2 regions of the Agrobacterium sp. 22094 genome follow, and region 1 is predicted to be linked to the other one. Evidence: riboswitches for the same ligand, from Rfam matches in the RefSeq annotation. Region 1 holds a riboswitch; the other holds the start of a gene.
The links. Region 1 has a riboswitch for S-adenosylmethionine ahead of ACTJK5_RS11045 (O-succinylhomoserine sulfhydrylase). Riboswitches for the same ligand answer to the same signal wherever they lie in the genome.
Positions count from the first base shown of each region.

Region 2: another riboswitch for S-adenosylmethionine. It lies ahead of metA (homoserine O-acetyltransferase MetA); the one in region 1 lies ahead of ACTJK5_RS11045 (O-succinylhomoserine sulfhydrylase).

Region 1 is NZ_JBQEPX010000001.1:2,256,884-2,267,787, reverse strand. It holds gene pstB (phosphate ABC transporter ATP-binding protein PstB) at 1-271, shown strand, start outside; gene phoU (phosphate signaling complex protein PhoU) at 363-1,079, shown strand; gene phoB (phosphate regulon transcriptional regulator PhoB) at 1,102-1,785, shown strand; gene ACTJK5_RS11075 (hypothetical protein) at 1,869-2,336, opposite strand; gene ACTJK5_RS11070 (GcrA family cell cycle regulator) at 2,456-2,992, opposite strand; gene ACTJK5_RS11065 (aspartate aminotransferase family protein) at 3,445-4,653, shown strand; gene argF (ornithine carbamoyltransferase) at 4,704-5,621, shown strand; gene ACTJK5_RS11055 (Hsp33 family molecular chaperone) at 5,882-6,868, shown strand; gene apaG (Co2+/Mg2+ efflux protein ApaG) at 6,896-7,288, opposite strand; gene ACTJK5_RS11045 (O-succinylhomoserine sulfhydrylase) at 7,576-8,760, opposite strand; SAM riboswitch at 8,803-8,881, opposite strand; gene ACTJK5_RS11040 (2'-deoxycytidine 5'-triphosphate deaminase) at 8,956-10,053, shown strand; tRNA gene ACTJK5_RS11035 (tRNA-Gly) at 10,138-10,211, shown strand; gene ACTJK5_RS11030 (hypothetical protein) at 10,302-10,577, opposite strand; gene ACTJK5_RS11025 (hypothetical protein) at 10,821-10,904, opposite strand, start outside.
Region 2 is NZ_JBQEPX010000005.1:177,946-188,849, reverse strand. It holds gene ACTJK5_RS19785 (DeoR/GlpR family DNA-binding transcription regulator) at 1-533, shown strand, start outside; gene ACTJK5_RS19780 (MFS transporter) at 530-1,717, shown strand; gene ispG (flavodoxin-dependent (E)-4-hydroxy-3-methylbut-2-enyl-diphosphate synthase) at 2,002-3,252, shown strand; gene ACTJK5_RS19770 (OmpA family protein) at 3,321-3,983, shown strand; gene ACTJK5_RS19765 (polyprenyl synthetase family protein) at 4,085-4,984, opposite strand; gene mtgA (monofunctional biosynthetic peptidoglycan transglycosylase) at 5,237-5,884, shown strand; gene ACTJK5_RS19755 (aldose epimerase family protein) at 5,891-6,916, opposite strand; gene metA (homoserine O-acetyltransferase MetA) at 7,013-7,939, opposite strand; SAM riboswitch at 8,002-8,078, opposite strand; gene ACTJK5_RS19745 (thiamine diphosphokinase) at 8,169-8,819, shown strand; gene ACTJK5_RS19740 (ABC-F family ATP-binding cassette domain-containing protein) at 8,824-10,650, shown strand; gene ACTJK5_RS19735 (VOC family protein) at 10,715-10,904, shown strand, end outside.

The sequences.
Region 1 (10,904 bases):
CGCCGTTTCACCGGAAGTCATCCTCATGGATGAGCCATGCTCGGCGCTTGACCCGATCGCGACCGCCAAGGTGGAAGAGTTGATCCACGAGCTTCGTGCCAACTACACCATCGTCATCGTGACACACTCGATGCAGCAGGCCGCTCGCGTTTCGCAGCGTACCGCCATGTTCCACCTCGGCCACCTGGTTGAGGAGAACGATACGGACAAGATGTTCACCAACCCGGATGACCAGCGCACCCAGGACTATATCATGGGTCGTTTCGGCTGATCCTGTTGCTGCTTGCACATTCCACCGCGTCTGTCGCTCGAGCCACTAAAAAGGCTTGCGACAGGGCGTTTCGAAACTGGAGACTACGAACATGTCGACACATTCCCACATCATGTCCGCCTATGATGAGGAGCTGAAGTTCCTCAGCCGCCGGATCGCCGAAATGGGCGGCCTGGCCGAGCAGATGTGCGCCGATGCCGTGCGTGCGCTCGTCAATTCCGATGCAGCCTTGGCGCAAAAGGTTATCTCGGACGATACGATCCTCGATCACGCCGAGCGCGAAATCGGCGACAAGGCGATCGTCACCATTGCCAAGCGCCAGCCGATGGCAGCAGACCTTCGCGAAATCATTGGTTCGTTGCGCATTGCCGCAGACCTGGAGCGCGTCGGCGATCTGGGCAAGAACACCGCTAAGCGCGTCATCGCTGTTGCCGGCACCGGCGTTCCGCGCAAACTGGCACGTGGCCTTGAGCATCTGTCGGAACTGGCGCTTGTGCAGTTGAAGGAAGTGCTGGACGTCTACTCCACGCGATCGGCGGAAAAGGCCCAGGCCATCCGCGAGCGCGACGAGGAAATCGACGCCATGTACACCTCGCTCTTCCGCGAGCTTTTGACCTACATGATGGAAGATCCGCGCAACATCACCACCTGCACGCATCTTCTGTTCTGTGCCAAGAACATCGAGCGTGTCGGCGACCACGCCACCAACATCGCCGAGACCATCTACTACATGACCACTGGCAGCCAGCCGGAAGGTGAGCGTCCGAAGGACGATAGTTCCAACACGCTCGGCGCTGTGACCGAGTAAGCGACAGATAGGATCTGGAGCCATGGTGCCAAAAATCGCCGTTGTCGAAGACGAGGAGGCGCTGAGCGTCCTCCTCCGTTACAATCTCGAATCCGAAGGCTATGACGTGGACACCATTCCGCGTGGCGACGAGGCGGAAATCCGCCTTCAGGAGCGCACGCCGGATCTTTTGATCCTCGACTGGATGCTGCCGGGCGTCTCCGGCATCGAGCTTTGCCGTCGCCTGCGCATGCGTCCGGAAACCGAGCGTCTGCCGATCATCATGCTGACGGCGCGCGGCGAGGAAAGCGAACGGGTTCGGGGCCTGGCGACGGGCGCGGACGACTATGTCGTGAAGCCCTTCTCCACGCCGGAACTGATGGCACGCGTCAAGGCGATGCTGCGCCGCGCCAAGCCGGAGGTCCTGTCCTCGGTGCTGAAATGCGGCGATATCGAACTTGACCGTGAGACGCATCGCGTCCATCGCAAGAGCCGCGAAGTCCGTCTCGGGCCGACCGAATTCCGTCTGCTGGAATTCCTCATGACCTCGCCTGGTCGTGTGTTTTCCCGTTCCCAGCTTCTCGATGGTGTCTGGGGTCACGATATCTATGTGGATGAGCGCACGGTGGACGTCCATGTCGGTCGTCTGCGTAAGGCGCTGAATTTCTCCAGCATGCAGGATGTCATCCGCACCGTTCGCGGTGCCGGCTATTCCATGGAAGCCTGATCGGCTTCGGGAGCGCTTTGCTTGAAGGTACAAGCGCTCCTATTCTTGCGGCGTCAGAGCGGACAGCCCGTGGCTTCCCGGCGTCAAATCAATGTTGACGGAATGGGATATCGCGCGGCGTCTATCTCGTCCCTCGACAACGGGCTGCGCGTCAGCACCTCGGCATAATTGGCTCGGGTTCGAGCACCATAACTCTCCTTGATCGCGCTCATCAGTTCGATCTCCTGGTACATCCAGTTCCAGCGCGAATAGTCGTCCGGGCCGGTCGACTGGCGGCGCGCTTTTTCCCGAACCGCAAGCTCGCGATCGCGCACCACTTCTCCCGTCACGATCGACATCAACTGGAAGGCGGCATCGTCCATGTCCGTGGCTTCCCGACGCCAATATTCCTCTCCGCGCTCCTCGCAGATCAGCCAGTAGCTGCCGCGTCGCCATTCGACGTAAACGGTTCCGTCGCCACGGGTGCTGCGCGGGATTGGCGGGAAGGGCGTGTCGACGGCCCTGGCCCATAGCGCCGAGATATAGTCGTGCAGTGTGTCGATCGCGTCCATGATGATAGTCTGGGCGCGATTATTGCTGCAGGCAAGCTTGGATTATTTGGCAAAGCTGGAGACTGCCCAATAAAAAAGCGGACCGAAGCCCGCTTTCTGAATTGGTTCTGAGACAGACCTTACGCCTTGCGGCGTTCGCTGACCGGCTGGTAGGCCATCTTCGCGTGGAACTTGCAGTAGGGCGAGGCTTCAGACGCCTCGCAGCCGCAGAAATGGAAGTCGTCCTTGAGCGGGTCGCCGACCGGCCATTTGCAGGTACGCTCGGTCAGTTCCGTCAGCGTCAGGCGACGCGAGATCGGGATAACGACATTGTTGGAAGAACGAACATATTCCATGGGCTCGACGGTGTCGATGTCCATGTCTTCCTTGAAAGCGAGGGCACCAGAGCTACGGGCCGGTGCTGGACGGCTGGTCGCAGCGCGGGCCGGAGCCGCATAGCTTGCCGGACGCGGCGCTGCTGCGGGACGCTTGGGCGCAGGACGCGACGTGGCGACCGTGCCGCCGGCCTTGGCGCGACCTGGCAGGTTGAGGCGGTGAACCTTGCCGATGACGGCATTGCGGCTCACACCGCCTAGTTGTGCTGCGATCTGGCTTGCGCTAAGCCCTTCGGACCATAATCTCTTGAGCTTTTCTACTCGTTCGTCCGTCCAGTTCATGCCGCTTCTCCGCTCGTCGCGTTGTTTTCGGGCAGAATCCACCTACTATGCCATGGAGTGAACCACGCGCAGGCCATTCGCCAGATTGTAGGTGACTAGTTCCGCCGCATTGCAGTCTAGTAATTGACGGTTAACCTAATCGTCGGTTGACTCCGTGACAAGAGTCGCAGGAATCATCTGGAATCGATTTTCCGGTTTTCCCCAACTTGCTTCCCCTGTGAGTCAGAAAGGCAACACCTCGGGCCTGCGCGGCAAGCACCTACCAAGGCTTGTAAATGCCCGGAAGTGCCGAGATTTGTTGACATTAGGCGGGGAAGTGACAATAGTGCTCTCGCAATGAAGACAGCATGCAGGCCGCCGCGAGGCGGCATTTTTGATTTTCAGGGCAGGGATAACCCGCGAGCCCTATTGACAGTCGTCTGTCCCGACTTGACGTAAGGAGTGATGTCGCCATGGCCGAAACTGCCCCCAAATCCGGGCCGTTGTTCGATACGTTTTCCAAAGCCCCCCTGCGCTTCGAACGAGGCGAGGGCGTTTGGCTGATCACGGAAAGCGGCGAGCGATATCTCGATTTCGGTGCAGGCGTTGCGGTGACCTCGGTCGGCCATAGCCATCCCCATATGGTTGAATCCCTCAAGGCACAGGTCGAGAAGGTCTGGCACCTGTCCAACCTCTATGAGGTTGCAGGCCAGGAAGTGCTGGCAAAGCGGCTGACGGATGCAACATTCGCCGACAAGGTGTTCTTCACAAACTCCGGTGCGGAAGCGCTGGAATGCGCCATCAAGACGGCACGCCGTTATCAGTACACGCACGGCCATCCGGAAAAATTCCGCATCATCACCTTCGAAGGTGCATTCCATGGCCGCACACTCGCCACCATCGCGGCTGGCGGCCAGGCCAAATATCTCGAGGGCTTCGGCCCCAAGGTGGAAGGCTTCGACCAGGTGCCATTCGGCGATCTCGAAGCGCTGAAGGCGGCGATCGTTCCGGAAACGGCTGCCCTTCTGATCGAGCCGATCCAGGGCGAAGGCGGTATCCGTGTCGTTCAGCCTGATTTCCTGCGCACGCTGCGTGCGCTCTGCGAAGAGCACGGCTTGCTTTTGATCTTCGACGAAGTGCAGACCGGCGTTGGCCGTACCGGCAAGTTCTTCGCCTATGAACGCTCAGGCGTCGCGCCTGATATCATGGCCGTTGCCAAGGGCATTGGCGGTGGCTTCCCCTTCGGGGCATGCCTTGCAACGGCAGAAGCCGCGTCCGGCATGACGGCGGGCTCGCATGGCACGACCTATGGCGGCAATCCGCTGGCCATGGCGGCCGGCAACGCCGTGCTGGATATCGTTCTGGCCGATGGCTTTATCGAGCATGTGCGCGATGTCGCGCTGATCTTCCGCCAGGGACTGGCGTCGCTGAAGGACCGTTATCCGGATGTGATCGAGGAAATCCGTGGCGAAGGTTTGCTGCTCGGCATCAAGGCGCGGGTTCCATCCGGCGATCTGCTCCAGGCCATGCGCGCGGAGCATCTTCTTGCCGTTCCGGCAGGCGATAACGTCATCCGTCTGCTGCCGCCGCTCGTGGTTACGGCAGAAGAGGCGCGTGATGGGCTTGCGCGCGTCGAGAAGGCTGCCGAAGCACTCACCACCAAACTGGCAAAGAGCGCCTGACGAGGCGCATCAGGGCCGGCGTAAAGGGTGGCCCGCATTGATGGGACTGAATTAAAATGGCAAAGCATTTCCTCGATCTTTCGGCCGTCGGCTCGGAAGACCTGCGGCTCATTCTTGAAGACGCCAAGAGCCGCAAGATCGCAACGAAGAACGGAACGGCGGAAAAGCCGCTGGCTGGCAAGATGCTGGCGATGATCTTCGAAAAGCCGTCGACGCGCACCCGCGTGTCGTTCGATGTCGGCATGCGCCAGCTTGGCGGTGAAACGCTGTTTCTCTCCGGCACCGAAATGCAGCTCGGCCGCGCCGAAACCATTGGCGATACCGCCAAGGTCCTGTCGCGCTATGTCGATGCCATCATGATCCGCACGACCGATCATTCCCGCCTGCTGGAACTTGCCGAACACGCCACCGTTCCGGTTATCAACGGCCTGACGGACGAGACGCACCCGTGCCAGATCATGGCCGATATCATGACCTTCGAAGAGCATCGCGGCCCGGTGAAGGGCAAGACCATCGCCTGGACGGGTGACGGCAACAATGTGCTGCATTCGCTGGTCGAGGGCTCCGCCCGCTTCGGCTACAAGATGAACATGGCCGTGCCCATGGGTTCGGAGCCGCTCGACAAGTACCTCAACTGGGCCCGCAACAATGGCGGCGAGATCATGCTCTGCCATGACGCCGAACGTGCTGTCGCCGGTTCGGACTGCATCGTCACCGACACCTGGGTTTCCATGAACCAGGAGCACAAGGCACGCGGTCACAACATCTTTCAGCCCTATCAGGTGAATGAAGCGCTGATGAAGAAGGCCAATAGCGAGGCGCTCTTCATGCACTGCCTGCCCGCGCACCGCGGCGAGGAAGTGACCGATGCGGTGATCGACGGTCCGCAGTCGGTGGTCTTCGATGAGGCGGAGAACCGCCTGCACGCGCAAAAGGCCGTGATCGCCTGGTGCATGGGCGTTATCTGATAGCAGGGCCGAGCTGAGGATGGGGGCTAAGCCGGGAGCTTGAATTTCAAGCGCGGCGCCCCATCTTTACGCCAACCAGTGCTGCCGGTTCACGGCGGCGTTTCATCAATCGTTTATCGCGACATTTGGGCCGGGGATGGTTTCGTTTTGCCATTCTCCGCTCTATCTTTGCGAAAACCGGACAAGAGACCTGCTGGTCGCGGCCGAAAGCGTGGCGATCATTTCCAAATTCCGGAAGGCGGGTTCGAAGGAGCAAAACCATGGCGGACGTAACCGTAGAACTGGAAGATATGAACTTTGCCGGCGACGACAAGGTCGTCCCCTTTCAGGTGGAAGGGCTCGACGTTCGCGGCCGCGCCGTGCAGGTCGGTCCGTTGCTGAATGCCATTTTGCAGCGCCATGATTATCCGCCTGTCGTCGCCCGGCTTCTGGCGGAAGCTTTGGTGCTGACGGCACTGATCGGCACGTCACTCAAATTCTCCGGCAAGCTCACGGTGCAAACCAAGGGCGATGGCCCGGTGGATCTCCTGGTGGCCGATTTTACGGCACCTGAGAACATGCGCGCATATGCCCGCTTCGACGATGAGCGTCTGGCACAGGCGATTGCTGCTGGGCAGACCTCGCCCGAAGAGCTTCTCGGCACCGGCATCCTCGCCTTCACCATCGATCAGGGTGTGGGCATGCAGCCCTATCAGGGCATCGTGCCGTTGGATGGCTCTTCGCTGGAGGAAATCGCCAGCGTGTATTTCCGCCAGTCTGAGCAGTTGCCGACGCGGGTGCGCCTTGGTGTGGCGGAGTTCTTCGACCGTGATAGCGAAGGCAAGCCACGTCGTGGCTGGCGTGCGGGCGGCATTATTGCCCAGTTCCTGCCGCAGGCGCCGGAGCGTCTACGCACCCGTGACCTTCATGGCGGCGATGGCGACGAAAGCTCGTTCGGTGAAGCCGAAGACGATGCCTGGACGGAAGCGGTGGCGCTGATCGACACGGTGGATACGGATGAACTGACCGATCCCCAGGTTCCGGTGGAGCGTTTGCTGTTCCGCCTCTTCCATGAGCAGGGCGTGCGCGTCTACGAGCCTCAGTCGATCATCGACAAATGCAGTTGCTCGCGGGAGAAGATCAAGGGCGTGCTGTCCGGATTTTCGGCAGAGGAGATCGAGGACAGCCAGGAGGACGGCGTGGTGTCGGTGAGCTGCGAGTTCTGCTCGACGACCTACCGTTACCCGGTCGAAGAACTGTCGGCATAAGGATAAGGAGCGGGGTGAGAGCCCCGCTCAGTTGAGCACGCGGGCAAGCCCAGGGCTGTCCAGCGAGAAGGCGGGAATGTCTACCGTGAAGACCTCGCCCGTGTCCGTTTCCATTTCGTAATGGCCAAACATCATGCCTGACGGGGTGTCCAGCGGGCATCCGGAGGAATATTCGTAGCTGTCGCCTGGTTGCAAATGGGGTTGCTCACCAACGACACCCGGGCCCGAAACCTCGTCCACCACGCCATTTTGATCGGTGATGTGCCAGTAGCGATTGACGAGCGTCACGGCCTGCTTGGAGTTGTTCGTGATCACGACCGTATAGCCCCAGACATAACGGCTATCGTCCGGGTCCGATTGCTCATCGAGATAATATGGGTCGACGGTGACCTCTATCTCTTTTGTCGATGCACGATACATGTTCGCGACCTTGGCTGTCTCTGCCTCTAGCATTTTATTCTACTACACCGAATGAAGGACGGGAAAGTCCGTTGATTGGAGCTGAGTTGTTTGAATGCGTTAAGAGGCTAAAGCGTTGCGTATCAGGTTTGTTTCTCAATTCAATACGCACAAAATCGTGAAGAGACAGTAGAAAAAACGCAATTTGTCTAAAATAAACTAGGGTTGGCACTCTACGCGTGTTGCGCGCAGAACATCCGGAAATCGAGAAAGAAATTGCCCGATGATGGCTCACCGGGCATTTGATATCAGGCAGAAACCTTCGAAAGCGCTGCGGCGAAATCTTCCAGCAGGTCGTCGGTGTCTTCGATGCCGCAGGACAGACGAAGCGTGCCGCCGGAGATGCCGAGTTCGGCGCGTGCCTCGTCCGTCAGGTTCTTGTGGGTCGTGGTGGCGGGATGGGTGATCAGACTCTTGGCATCACCGAGATTGTTGGAAATCTTGACGACCTCCAGCGCATTCTGCAGCTTGAACGCCGCTTCCTTGCCGCCCTTCAATTCAAAGCAGACAAGCGTCGAACCGCCCGACATCTGCCGCGCAATAATATCGGCCTGCGGATGGTCGGCACGACCTGGATAGATGACCTTCGCGACCTTGCTTTGGTCCGCCAGGAAATCCGCAATCTTGCCGGCATTCGCCGTCTGTTGCTTGACGCGCAGCGGCATGGTCTCGATGCCCTTCAGCAATGTCCATGCGTTGAAGGGAGACAGTGCGGGGCCGGTGTGGCGGAAGTAATCCTGAAGTTCTTCCTCGATCCACTTCTTGTCCGACAGCACCACGCCGCCAAGGCAGCGTCCCTGACCATCGATATGTTTGGTGGCGGAATAGACGACGATATGCGCACCAAGTTCCAGAGGCTTCTGGAAGAGCGGCGTCGCAAACACGTTGTCGACAACGACCTTGGCACCAATCTGGTTAGCAAGCTTGGCAACGCCTGCAATATCAACCACTTCCAGCGTCGGATTGGTCGGGCTTTCCAGGAAGAACAGCTTGGTGTTCGGCTTGATCGCCTTTTCCCAATTGGCAAGATCGCGGCCATCGACCAGCGTGCATTCGATGCCGTATTTCGGCGCCAGCGTCTCGACCACCCAGCGGCAGGAACCGAAAAGCGCGCGGGCCGCAACGATGTGATCGCCAGCTTTCAGCTGGCAGAGAATGGCAGCGCTGACAGCGGCCATGCCGGATGCCGTGGCGCGCGCATCCTCGGCACCTTCCAGCAGGCACATGCGCTTTTCGAACATGTCATTGGTGGGGCTCGCATAGCGCGCATAGATGAAACCGTCCGTCTCTCCCTTGAAGCGCGCTTCTGCCGCTTCCGAGCTTTCATAGACAAAGCCCTGGGTCAGGTAGAGTGCTTCGGACGTCTCACCGTAGGGGGAGCGCAACGTGCCGCCATGTACGAGTTGAGTTGCCGGGCGCCATTTCTTGCTCATTTGATCACCTTCAAACAAAAAAACCGGTCGCAAAAGCAGACCGGTTCCAAGCACCCGGTCTTTTTAGCCACTTGTTTAACGTGGCTGCAAGCCGACCGGCCAAATCACCACGGGATAAGATTGCCTTACTGCCGTTAACAACTTGCGTCAATGGCCTGCTTTTGATTTTGTCGGCGCGGAACAGGGGCACTGACGATGATGAGAACCACGGGTATTCTGGCCGATGGCGCGATACGGGCGCTGTTTTCTTCCGGCCACCTGAAGAGCGAGCGAGCGCTGGATGGAGACCAGGTGCAGCCGGCAAGCCTTGATCTGCGTCTCGGTGCCAAGGCTTACCGTGTGCGCGCAAGCTTCATGCCCGGCCCGGGCACCAAGGTCATCGAAAAGCTGGACCGCCTGCGTCTGCACGAAATCGATCTCAGCGAAGGCGCCGTGCTGGAAACCGGCTGCGTCTATATCGTGCCGCTGATGGAAACGCTGGCGCTGCCCGCCGACATGTCCGCCTCGGCCAACCCGAAGAGCTCCACCGGCCGTCTCGATATCTTCACCCGCGTCATCACCGACCACGCGCAGGAGTTCGACAAGATCCCCGCAGGCTATCAGGGACCGCTTTATCTGGAAGTCAGCCCGCGTACCTTCCCGATCGTCGTGCGCCAGGGCTCGCGCCTGTCGCAGATCCGCTTCCGTATCGGTCATTCGCTGTTGAACGAGGGCGAGTTGCAGGCGCTTCACGAGAGTGAAATCCTCGTCGCCAGTGACACGCCAAACGTATCCGGCGGCGGTATTGCGCTCTCCATCGACCTCAAAGGCTTCGGTGACAGCGGCCTCATCGGATATCGCGGCAAGCACCACACCGCAGTTGTCGATGTGGACCAGAAAGCAGCCCACGACGTTCTGGATTTCTGGGAGCCGCTCTACGCGCGCGGCCGCGCCGAACTGATCCTCGATCCGGATGAATTCTACATCCTCGTCTCGCGAGAAGCCGTGCATGTACCACCGCTCTACGCTGCCGAGATGACACCGTTCGATCCTCTGGTCGGCGAGTTCCGCGTCCACTATGCCGGCTTCTTCGACCCCGGCTTCGGCCACGCCAGCGCCGGCGGCACCGGCAGCCGCGCCGTCCTAGAAGTCAGAAGCCACGAGGTGCCCTTCATCCTGGAGCACGGCCAGATCGTCGGGCGCCTTGTCTATGAACATATGCTGGCCAAACCCGAAGGTCTCTACGGCACGGGCCTCGGCTCCAACTATCAGGCCCAGGGCCTGAAGCTCTCCAAGCATTTCCTCGCAGAGTGATCGGCCAGAGGCCGCGGTGCGATAGCGGAATGCCTTGCGGCGCGGCTTGACAGCCGCATCGTTCTATCGGAAGTTTTTAAGCGCGCGGGTGTAGCTCAATGGTAGAGCAGCAGCTTCCCAAGCTGAATACGAGGGTTCGATTCCCTTCACCCGCTCCAGCTATCTTGCAAAGGCTATTGTTTTTATTGCGTATTTTTTATCGCACCTGAGATCAGCGTACGGATGTAATGCGCTGAGCGAGCCGTTATTCAGGCGCGATCGTAGGTGAACGATGTCAGCAAGGACGTGACGAAGTTGCTGGCTTTTTCCTTGACGAGGACTTCCGTCCATTCGTCCGTTCCGCGAAACCTGAGATCCGTCTGGATACTATCGACCGCTGCCATTTCGATGCGCTCGATATGTTGTTTGAAATGCGCTTCGCCCTTGGCCTGGTAAAGATCGCGGATCACGACCCGCAGGATTTCCTGCATCGCGATCTGCCAGGCAGTGTTGGTCGCATTGAGTTCGTTGGTTGTCGTTGACATGCATCCCACCTGTGTTGCTGGATTTCTTGGCTCTCACCGGCGATATCGCGCAAAAGCGCAATGCGGCTTTGCGAAAGCGACATGCGATAAAACGAAGGCGTGAAGCGCAAGGAGCGAGTCTGAACGACCGCGACGCGATTTTAAAGCATGGTCCGTGCAAAATTGTGCAGCGGTTCTGCGATAACGACATGCGAGAACAAGGACTTAAAGCGTAAGAGCGAATCTAAAAGATCGCAACACGCTTTAAGACGTCGGACAAGCCGACGGCGTCTTCTTGGTGCGTTTGGTCACCAGAGCGGCCACTGTGGATTTGCGATCGGCCAGTTC
Region 2 (10,904 bases), on a different contig from region 1:
CGATCTTTCTCGATGCCGGCTCCACCAATCTTGCCATCGCTCGTCACCTGCCGAAGGGCGCGGGGTTGACCGTCATCACCAATACGCCGGTGATCGCGGCAGAACTTTCCGGCCGCGCCGATCTGGAGCTGATCGTGGTCGGCGGGCGAATTGATCCCGCCGTCGGTGCCGCCATCGATACAGTGGCGATCTCCCAGCTGGAGGATATGCGACCCGACCTCTGCATCCTCGGCGTCTGCGGCATGACGGCTGATGGCGGGCTGTCCGCCGACATCTATCAGGACGCGACCTTCAAGCGGCTGGCCTGCAAGGCGAGTGCCAGAACCTTGGCGGCGATCACCACCGAGAAGCTTGGTATGGGCGCGGCCTTCCACGTGGCGGCGCTCACTCCCGACCTCACCCTTGTTCTGGAGAGCGATGCGGATGAGGCTTTCGTCCGCGATCTCCGGAGACAAAATCTCGACATTCACCTTGCCGGGCGTGACGCCCGTGCCTCATCCCATCCGCATTCGCCGAAGGACCAGCTCGCATGACCGGCTCCCCCATGTCCGTCTCCACCGCCCGCACCCCCTATATGACGAAAAACCGCTTTGGCGTCTCCCTGCTGTTCCTGATGAACGGCTTCATGATGGGCTCCTGGGCGCCGATGATTCCCGAATTTGCCAAGCGCCTTTCGCTGAGTGAGGCTGAGCTTGGGCTTGTCATTCTCGTCTTTGGTCTTGGCTCGCTGTCCTGCATGCCGGTTGCCGGTTCGCAGATCGCCCGCATCGGGTCGCGCTCCGTGACGCTCTTCTGCGCCGCCATCTTCGTGCCGACACTGCTTCTCATCACTCTCTCCAACACCGTCTGGGCGGGCGTCATCACTGTCTTTCTTTTCGGCGGTCTGACGGGCGCCATGGATGTGGCGATGAATGCCAATGCCGTTGCGGTGGAGCGCGGCATGCGGCGCGCCATCATGTCGTCATGCCACGCCTTCTGGAGCCTTGGCGGCCTGATCGGTGCGGGTCTTGGCGGTCTGCTCATCACCAAGATCGGCATCTATGGTCACGCCGTTGCGCTCACCATCATCGCTGCAGCCCTTCTTGCAATTGCCTGGCCGCGCGTCATGGTGGATCGTCCTCACCCTGAAGAAGAACGGCCAAAGGGTGGCTTGCCGCTTACACCGCTGCCCTGGATCATCGGCCTGATGGCACTGTTTTCCATGGTGCCGGAAGGCGCGGTCCTCGATTGGGGTGCGCTCTATCTGCGCAACGAGCTTGGCGCATCGGTTGCCGTTTCCGGCTTTGCCTTCGCCGCCTTCTCGCTGACCATGGCGGTCATGCGCTTTGCGGGCGACCTGGTGCGCGAGCGTCTTGGCGCCGTGCGCACCTTGCAAGTCTGCTCGGCCCTGTCCATCATCGGTCTTCTGATCGCGGGTGCTGCCGGAAACGCCTTCATTGCCATTATCGGCTTTGCCATTGCCGGTATCGGTATCTCCAACATGGTGCCGATCGCTTTTTCCGCTGCCGGCAACATGCCGGGGCTGGCGCCTGGCATCGGTCTGTCTGTCGTCACCACCATGGGCTATTCCGGCATTCTGGTCGCGCCCTCGGCCATTGGCTTCATCGCCGAACATACCGGGCTTGCGAGCGTCTTCCTCTTTATTCCGCTTCTGCACGTGGTCGTGCTGCTGCTCTCCAGGCTTGCTCGTCATGCCGATGGGGCTAGCGGTCACTGAGCCACGCCAATCATTCCGGCCGGCTAGAGCGCTTCCAATCGCTAAGGAAGCGCTCTCGTTTTGAGTCGGGTGTGAGACGGGCTCGAATTTCGCCACGATTGCGGTAAAATAAAGCAGGGCGCGCAAAAGTGTGAAGCGGTTTTGCGATAACGCCATGCGAACAAGAAGACCGTAAAGTGTGAGAGCGAAGCGACACGCTTTGACAGTTGAATGCTTCGATGTTGACAAGGCGCCCGCCTTGATCCACCTGAATGATGACCCTTACCGCAGTTGCAGAGACCATGATGAACGCACACGCCGATTACGATCCGAAGCCCCGCCGCGCCTCCGTTGCCGTCGATGTCGGTGGCGTGATCGTCGGTGGCGGTGCGCCGGTCGTTGTGCAATCCATGACCAATACGGACACGGCCGATATTGATGCGACGGTCCAGCAGGTTGCAGCCCTTCATCGCGCGGGCTCGGAGATCGTCCGCATCACCGTGGACCGGGATGAGAGCGCTGCTGCCGTTCCAAAAATCCGCGATCGCCTGTTGCGGCTTGGCATGGATGTGCCCCTTGTCGGCGACTTTCACTATATCGGCCACAAACTGCTCGCCGATCATCCGGCCTGTGCCGAGGCTCTGGCGAAATACCGCATCAATCCCGGCAATGTCGGCTTCAAGGACAAGAAGGACAAGCAGTTCGGCGACATCATCGAGATGGCGATCCGCTACGACAAGCCGGTGCGCATCGGCGTCAACTGGGGTTCGCTCGATCAGGAACTGCTGACGAGCCTCATGGACAAGAACAAGGATGCCGGTTTTCCGCTGTCCGCCCGTCAGGTCACGCGCGAAGCCATCGTCCAGTCGGCGCTGATTTCCGCCGAGCTTGCCGAAGAGATCGGCCTGCCGCGCAACCGCATCATTCTCTCTGCCAAGGTCAGCCAGGTCCAGGATCTGATTGCGGTCTATTCGATGCTGTCGGAGCGCTCCGACCACGCGCTGCATCTCGGCCTCACCGAAGCCGGCATGGGTTCCAAGGGCATCGTCGCCTCGTCGGCTGCCATGGGTTATGTGCTGCAGCAGGGCATTGGCGATACGATCCGCGTGTCGCTGACACCGGAGCCGAATGGCGATCGCACCCGCGAAGTGCAGGTGGCGCAGGAACTGTTGCAGGTCATGGGTTTTCGCCAGTTCATTCCCGTGGTTGCCGCCTGTCCGGGATGCGGGCGCACGACGTCGACCGTTTTCCAGGAACTGGCGCAGAACATCCAGAACGATATTCGCAAGAACATGCCGGTCTGGCGTGAGAAATATCCAGGCGTCGAAGCGCTGAACGTCGCCGTCATGGGCTGCATCGTCAATGGTCCGGGCGAAAGCAAGCATGCCGATATCGGCATTTCGCTGCCCGGAACCGGCGAGAGCCCTTCCGCACCCGTCTTTATCGATGGTGAAAAGGCGTTGACCTTGCGCGGTCCGAACATCGCCTCGGACTTCGAGGCGCTGGTCATCGACTATATCGAAAAACGTTTTGGCCAAAAGGACGCGGCGGAGTGAGTCTCGACCGTGAAAATGCCCGAATCGCTGTGTCTTACCTCCCGAAACTCACGGAGCAATGATTTCCAATGATCAAGAAGTTTGCTGTTCTTGCGCTTGCCGCAACTTACCTTTCCGCCTGCACCACGACCGACCCCTACACGGGTGAGCAGAAGGTCTCGAACATGGCGGGCGGTGCAGGGCTTGGCGCGCTGGCCGGTGCGGTTGGCGGTCTGGCGATCGGCGGCGGCAACAAGGGCCGCAATGCGCTGATCGGTGCTGGCATCGGCGCGCTCGCCGGCGGCGCAATCGGCGGCTATATGGACAATCAGGAAGCCGAGCTTCGCCAGCAGTTGCAGGGTACCGGCGTCTCCGTCACGCGTCGTGGCGACAGCATCGTGCTCAACATGCCGTCCAACATCACCTTCGCGACGGACCAGGATCAGGTGATCCCGCCATTCTACCCGACGCTGAATTCGGTCGCGATCGTTCTGAACAAGTTCAACAAGACCTATATCGACGTCAACGGTTTCACCGACTCCACCGGCAGCCTGAACCACAACCAGCTCCTGTCGCAGCGCCGCGCTGCCTCGGTTGCCAACTATCTAGCAAGCCAGGGTGTCGATCAGCGCCGCATGTCCACAATGGGCTTCGGCCCATCGCAGCCGGTGGCATCCAACGCAACGCCGGACGGCCGCGCCCAGAACCGCCGCGTGGAAGTGTTGATCTCGCCGCTGACGCAAAACGGCTAAGACGCAATCGCGCCTATTGGATTTTAGAAAAGGGCTGCTTTGGCGGCCCTTTTTGTTGTGGCTGTGGAGATGTTGGACAGGCGTGAGAGATACTTACGCCCTCAGCTCTTTCGCTCAGCAATAAAGCGTGCCGCTTCCACGAGGATCTCTGCCTTCTCGCCATAGGGCGCAAGCAGGTTTGCGGCATCGCGCACCTGCTCCTGCAGCTTGGCGCGCGCCCAGTCTTCGCCACGCAGTGCCACCAGCGTGCCTTTGCCGCGGGCGGCGTCCTTGCCGGTGGCCTTGCCCATCGTGGCGGCATCGGAGGTGAGATCGAGGAGATCGTCGGCAAGCTGGAAGGCGAGGCCGATCTTTTCGCCGAAGCGGCGCAGCGTCTCGCGGTGAGAGGCATCGTTTCCGGCAATGATGGCGCCGGCCTCACAGGCAAAGCGCAGCAGTGCACCGGTCTTCATCGCCTGCAATGTCACGATGCCCTGTTCGTCCGGTGCCTGTTTTTCCGCCGCCAGATCGAGCGCCTGACCGCCGGCCATGCCGCCAATGCCCGCGGCGCGTGCCAGTGCCAGCACAAGGGCCGTCTTCTGATCGCCTGTCAGCGACGTTTCCGGGCTTGCGATGATGTCGAAGGAAAGGGTAAGCAGGCTATCGCCCGCAAGGATCGCAGTCGCCTCGTCGAACTTCCTGTGCACGGTCGGTTGGCCGCGGCGCAGATCGTCGTCGTCCATGGCGGGAAGATCGTCATGCACCAGCGAATAGCAGTGGAGGCATTCCAGTGCAGCGCCCACACGCTGGGCCGCAGCCTCATTGCCGCCGAGCAGCCGTGCCGTCTCAATGACGAGGAAGGGCCGCAGGCGCTTGCCGCCGTTCAGCACGCCGTGGCGCATGGCGTCCAGCAGATTTGCGGGCCGTGCGATCTCGTCTTCACCGACTGCGCCCGTCAGAAGCTCTGCCAGCAGTTTTTCCGTGCTCGCCGCGTTGTCTCGCAGCCGTGTCTCGAATGTCATGGCGCCGCTTCCTTCCATCTCGCGGCTGTTTCGCATGGGGGAAAAGGGCTGGCAAATGTTTTGTTGAAGGGGTGCGGAACTTCACCATCGTGAGTAGCCTTGATGGTGCGAGCGGAATATGAAAGGCTTGATCTGAACGAGCGGGGACGGGATGTGAGCAGTACGCCGGAAAGCGAAAGGGAGTACGAGGCGCTTCCCGACGAGGAGAGCAGGCCGAAGTTGGATATCAAGAACCTCGCCAAACGCGTCGGCATGTTCGTGCTGGCGCTTTTGATCCTGCCCTATCTGCTGATCCCTCTCTATGCGCTTCCCTTCATTCGTCCCGTCTCGACGCTGATGCTTGCCGATCTGGTAACCTTCCAGGGCTACGATCGGCAATGGGTGCCGCTGGAGGATATTTCTCCCCGCCTCATCCAGTCGGTGATGATGTCGGAAGACGGCCAGTTCTGTTTCCACCATGGCGTGGACTGGAACCAGATGCAGGATGTCGTCAACGACGCGCTGGAAGGCGAGGCCACACGTGGCGCCAGCACCATTCCGATGCAGACGGCCAAAAACCTGTTTCTCTGGAACGGGCGATCGCTCATCCGCAAGGGAATGGAGCTTCCGCTTGCGCTCGTTTCCGACTTCGTCTGGTCGAAAAAGCGGATGATGGAGATCTATCTCAATATCGCCGAATGGGGCCCGGGCATCTACGGCATCGAGGCTGCAGCGCAATACCATTTCAAGGTGCCAGCCTCCAAGCTCACCTCTCGCCAGGCTGCACTTCTGGCCGTATCCTTGCCAAACCCGATCGATCGCAATGCCAGCAAGCCCGGCCGCGGCATGCAGCGTCTTGCGGGGTTGATCGAGCGCCGGGCCAGAGGCTCCGGCGCTTATGTGGGCTGCGTGCTGGACTGACCTGCTTCAGCCCTTCGTAAAGATGTAGTCCGTTTCCTGCCGCAGCGTTTCGCCGGGACGAAGGATCGCCTTGGGGAAGCCTTCGTTATTGACGGCGTCCGGCCAGATCTGGGTTTCCAGGCAGAAGCCGGCAAAGGGGCCGTAGTGGCGGCCATCGTGGCCCGGAACGGCGGTGTTCAGCTTGAAGCCGGAATAGAACTGCACGCCGGGTTCCGTGGTGTGGACTTCCAGCGAAATGCCGGAGGCCGGAGCGCGAACATGCGCCACCTTGCGCTTGCCCACACGCTCTGCGGACAGGCAGAAATTGTGGTCGTAGAGCACCTGTTCGCCCTTGTCGTCCTTCAGGCTCATCGGCGTCGGCTGGCGCAGATCGAACACCGTTCCCGAGACAGGGCGAATTTCGCCGGTCGGGATCTGGCGCTCATCGGTCGGCAGATAGTGATCGGCGGCGATTTCGATCTCGTGGTCGAGTGCGGTTTCGGCACCGTCGAGATTGAAATAGGAGTGCTGGCAGACGTTGGCGATGGTCGGCAGATCGGTCGTCGTTTCATAGAGAACCGAAAGAACGCCGCCTTCGCGGATCGTGTAGGTTGCCGTCATCGTGCAGTTGCCGGGATAGCCGGCGCGACCGTTCGGATCGATGATCTGCAGAACGACATGGCTTGGCCCGTGTTCCATGATCAGCCAGTTGCGCTTGCCCGTGCCGTCGCTGCCGCCATGAAGATGGCTGACGCCCTTTTCGTTGAGCTCCAGCTGATAGTCCTTGCCGTCGATCGAGAATGCGCCGCCACCGATGCGGTTGGCGTTTCGGCCAGGTGTGGCGCCAAAGTAGGAGGAGTATTTCGGATAGTCGTCAAAGGCGTCGAAGCCGAGCACCAGCGGCGGCTGATGACCCTCTAGGCGCAGATCCTGAATGACCGCACCCCAGGTCATCACCTTGGCGGTCAGGCCGTCGGCGGAAATCGTCACCCGCTCGACCTTTTCGCCGGTGGCCGTAATGCCGAAATTCTCCCGTGCGCCTGCTTCGCTCATCCCGAATTCTCCCTATCGCTTGCGATTTGCGCCGGACGTTGCGTCATTTTGGCGTCTGGCGCAACGCCGGAATGTCAAATTCTTGAAGGCTCCTGATCAGCGGGTCGTCGTGCCGATCTCGGCCAGTTCGTAAGGCGTGGTCTGGTAGATCTCGTTGATCCAGTTGCCGAAGAACAGATGGGCATGGCTGCGCCAGCGGTTGAGCGGGGTAAGCGCCGGGTCGTTATGCGGGAAGTAGTCATGTGGCAGCTTGATCGGCACGCCGGAATTCACGTCGCGGAAATATTCGTCTCCCAGCGAGGTGGAGTCATATTCCACGTGGTTGAACATATAGAGCCGCTTGCCGCGCTTCTCATGCACCAGGCACACGCCCATCTCCTCGGATTCCATCAGGATTTCGAGGTCGGGATGCTTCTCGATATCGGCGCGGCGGACTTCCGTCCAACGGGACACCGGCACCTGGAAGTCGTCGGAAAAACCATTGAGGTAGATGGAGGCCGGGCAGAGATTGCGGTGGCGATAAACGCCGAAGGCCTTCTCCTTCAATTCGTGCTTCGGCACGCCATGGAAATGATAGATCGCCGCCATCGCACCCCAGCAGACATTCAGCGTCGAATGTACATTGGTCTCCGTCCAGTCGAAGATCTTCTGCATCTCTTCCCAGTAGGTCACGTCTTCATAAGCAAGCGTTTCGACTGGAGCACCGGTGATGATGAAGCCGTCGAACTTGCGGTGACGCACTTCTTCCCAGGTCTCGTAGAAGGAGAGCAGGTGTTCTTCCGGCGTGTTCTTGGCGCGGTGTCCGCCGATGCGCACCAGCGACAGCTCCACCTGCAGCGGCGAGGCGCCGACAAGCCGGGCCATCTGGATTTCGGTCTTGATCTTGTTCGGCATGAGGTTCAACAGCCCGATCTGGAGCGGGCGGATATCCTGACGGATCGCCATGGTCTCGGTCATCACCCGCACGCCCTCATTGACGAGGGTTTCGAAGGCGGGCAGCGTATCGGGAATCTTGATGGGCATCGCGAACTCTCACGTCCAAAAACAAAAAAACCGGCAGCGAAATCGCAACCGGTCCTCGGAAATTGCCTGTTTCCTCGACCCTTTAGCGACTTCTTTAAAGTGGCTGCAAGCCGGTCGGCAAATCACCACTGGGGGCTGTCATAATCCCGTCCGGCCGAAAAATCAATATCGCCGCCCTCTGCAGCGTTTCCGCCTTTCCTTGGGACAAGGTTTCGCGATAAGGCAGGGCATGAGATCGGATCACTTCACCATTCTGCTGGGCGGCGATATCGCGGTAACGGATCGCCTGCAAAAGGCGGTTGCCGGATCGCGCGTGATTGCCGCCGATAGCGGTATGAAACATGCCAGGCCGCTCGCTCTCACCCCTGAGCTTTGGGTGGGCGATTTCGATTCCGCCGATGCGGCGCTTGTCGACGAATGGCCGGATGTGCCGCAACAGCCTTTTCCCGCCGCCAAGGGCGAAACGGATGGCGAGATTGCCGTTTCCGAGGCTTTGGCGCGGGGCGCGAAGCGTCTGACGCTGGTCGGCGCGCTTGCCGGCGAGCGATCCGACCATGCGCAGTTTCATCTGCTCTATGCTGTGGCGCTGGCCGAACGCGGGCTTGAGGTGGTGCTGACGTCTGGTGAGGAAGAAGCTTTTCCGTTGCTTGCCGGCGATTTGGCGTTCGATTTGCCGCGCGGCTCGCTGTTTTCGGTTGCCGGTTTTACGGCCCTTTCGGGCCTCGATATCGAGAATGCCCGTTATCCCCTCAATGATTTTGCGCTTGCCTTCGGCTCGTCGCGCACTATGTCCAACGTGGCTGAGGGCGAAATTCGCCTTCGCCTCAAAAGCGGCAAGGCGATCGTGCTTGCCCGTCCCTACGATCTGACCGGAGCCTGATGCCTTGGCACCCCCCATTCTGAAACTCGACGATATCAAGCTGACCTTTGGCGTGACGCCACTTCTGGATGGCGCCAACCTGCAGGTGGAGCCGGGCGATCGCATCTGCCTCGTCGGTCGAAACGGGTCAGGCAAGTCGACGCTGATGAAGATCGCCGCCGGTCTTGTCGAAGCGCAGTCGGGCGAGGTTTTTCGTCATCCGTCCGCGACGATCCGCTATCTGGAGCAGGCGCCGGATTTTGGCGCCTATGACACCGTGCAGGCCTATGCCGAATCCGGTCTCGGACCGGGCGACGATCCCTACCGTGTCAGCTATCTGCTGGAACATCTGGGTCTGACCGGTCAGGAAAATCCATCGAGCCTTTCCGGTGGCGAAGCGCGCCGCGCGGCACTTGCCCGCGTCATGGCGCCGGAGCCCGACATCCTGATGCTGGACGAGCCGACCAACCATCTCGACCTGCCGACCATCGAATGGCTGGAAAGCGAATTGCAGCAGACGCGAAGCGCGCTCGTCCTCATCTCGCACGACCGTCGCTTCCTGGAGAAGGTTTCGACGGCCACCGTCTGGCTTGATCGCGGCCAGTCGCGTCGTCTCAGCCGTGGCTTCGGCTATTTCGAGGAATGGCGCGACAAGGTGCTGGAAGAGGAAGAGCTGGAGCAGCACAAGCTCGGCAAGGCGATCGAGCGCGAAGAGCACTGGATGCGCTACGGCGTGACGGCACGCCGCAAGCGCAACATGCGCCGCGTGGGAGAATTGCGTGATATGCGTGCGGCCTATCGCGGCCACAAGGGTCCGCAAGGCTCCGTGCAGGCAACGGCGGTAGAAGCGCGCGAATCCGGCAAGCTGGTGATCGAGGCCGAGGCTATCACCAAGTCATATGGCGATCGCACCATCATCGCGCCCTTTTCGCTGCGCGTGCATCGCGGCGATTGCATCGGTCTCGTCGGGCCGAATGGTGCGGGCAAGACCACGCTTCTCAAGATGCTGACCGGCGAGTTGGCGCCCGATAGCGGCACGGTGAAACTTGGCACCAATCTGGAAATTGCCACACTCGATCAGAAGCGCGAGGACCTCAATCCTAACGATACGCTGGCGCATTACCTGACCGATGGTCGCGGCGAGAGCCTGCTGGTCAATGGCGAGCAGAAGCATGTGACCGGCTATATGAAGGACTTCCTGTTCCAGCCGGAACAGGCCCGCACACCGATCCGCAATCTGTCTGGTGGTGAGCGCGCACGTCTCATTCTGGCGCGGATCCTGGCAAGGCCAACCAACCTTCTCATCCTCGATGAGCCGACGAACGATCTCGATATCGAGACCCTGGATCTGCTTCAGGAAATCGTCGCTGGCTTTTCCGGCACCGTCATTCTCGTCAGCCACGACCGTGACTTCCTCGACCGCACGGTGACGTCGACCATCGCGCCTGCCAACCCGGATGCGCCGGATGGCCGCTGGATCGAATATGCGGGCGGCTATTCCGACATGATGGCGCAGCGCAAGGGTGCGGCCGAAGAGAAGAAGCGTTCCGAAAAGCAGGAAAAGGCAAAGGCCTCGGCAAGCACTGCGACCAATGCCGAGCCGTCCAAGGCCAAGGGAAAGCTCTCCTTCAAGCAGAAGTTTGCGCTGGAAAACCTGCCGAAGGAAATGGAAAAGCTGCAGGGCGAGATCGCCAAGCGCGAAGAGCGCATGGCCGATCCGCAGCTCTTTGCCAAGGACCCGGCTGCTTTCAACAAGCTGGCAGACGAGATGGCGAAGCTTCGCGAAAAGCTGGACGCCATGGAGGAAGAATGGCTCGAGCTTGAGATGCTGCGCGAAGAGATGGAAGGCTAGTCCACACCATCTTTGACAGGTCGTGAAATATGCGGTTCTCTATCCAAAACGGAGGAGCCCCACCATGCGCATGATCTTCGTCAATCTCCCGGTGAAGAATATCGAGACATCGAAAGCCTTCTTCACGGCGCTCGGCTTCAGCTTCAATCCGGAATATTCCGATGAGCGAACGCTGTGCATGATCGTCGAGAAGAACATCTTCGTCATGCTGCTGCAGGAAGAACGCTTCCGCGATTTCATCAATGGCGAGATCG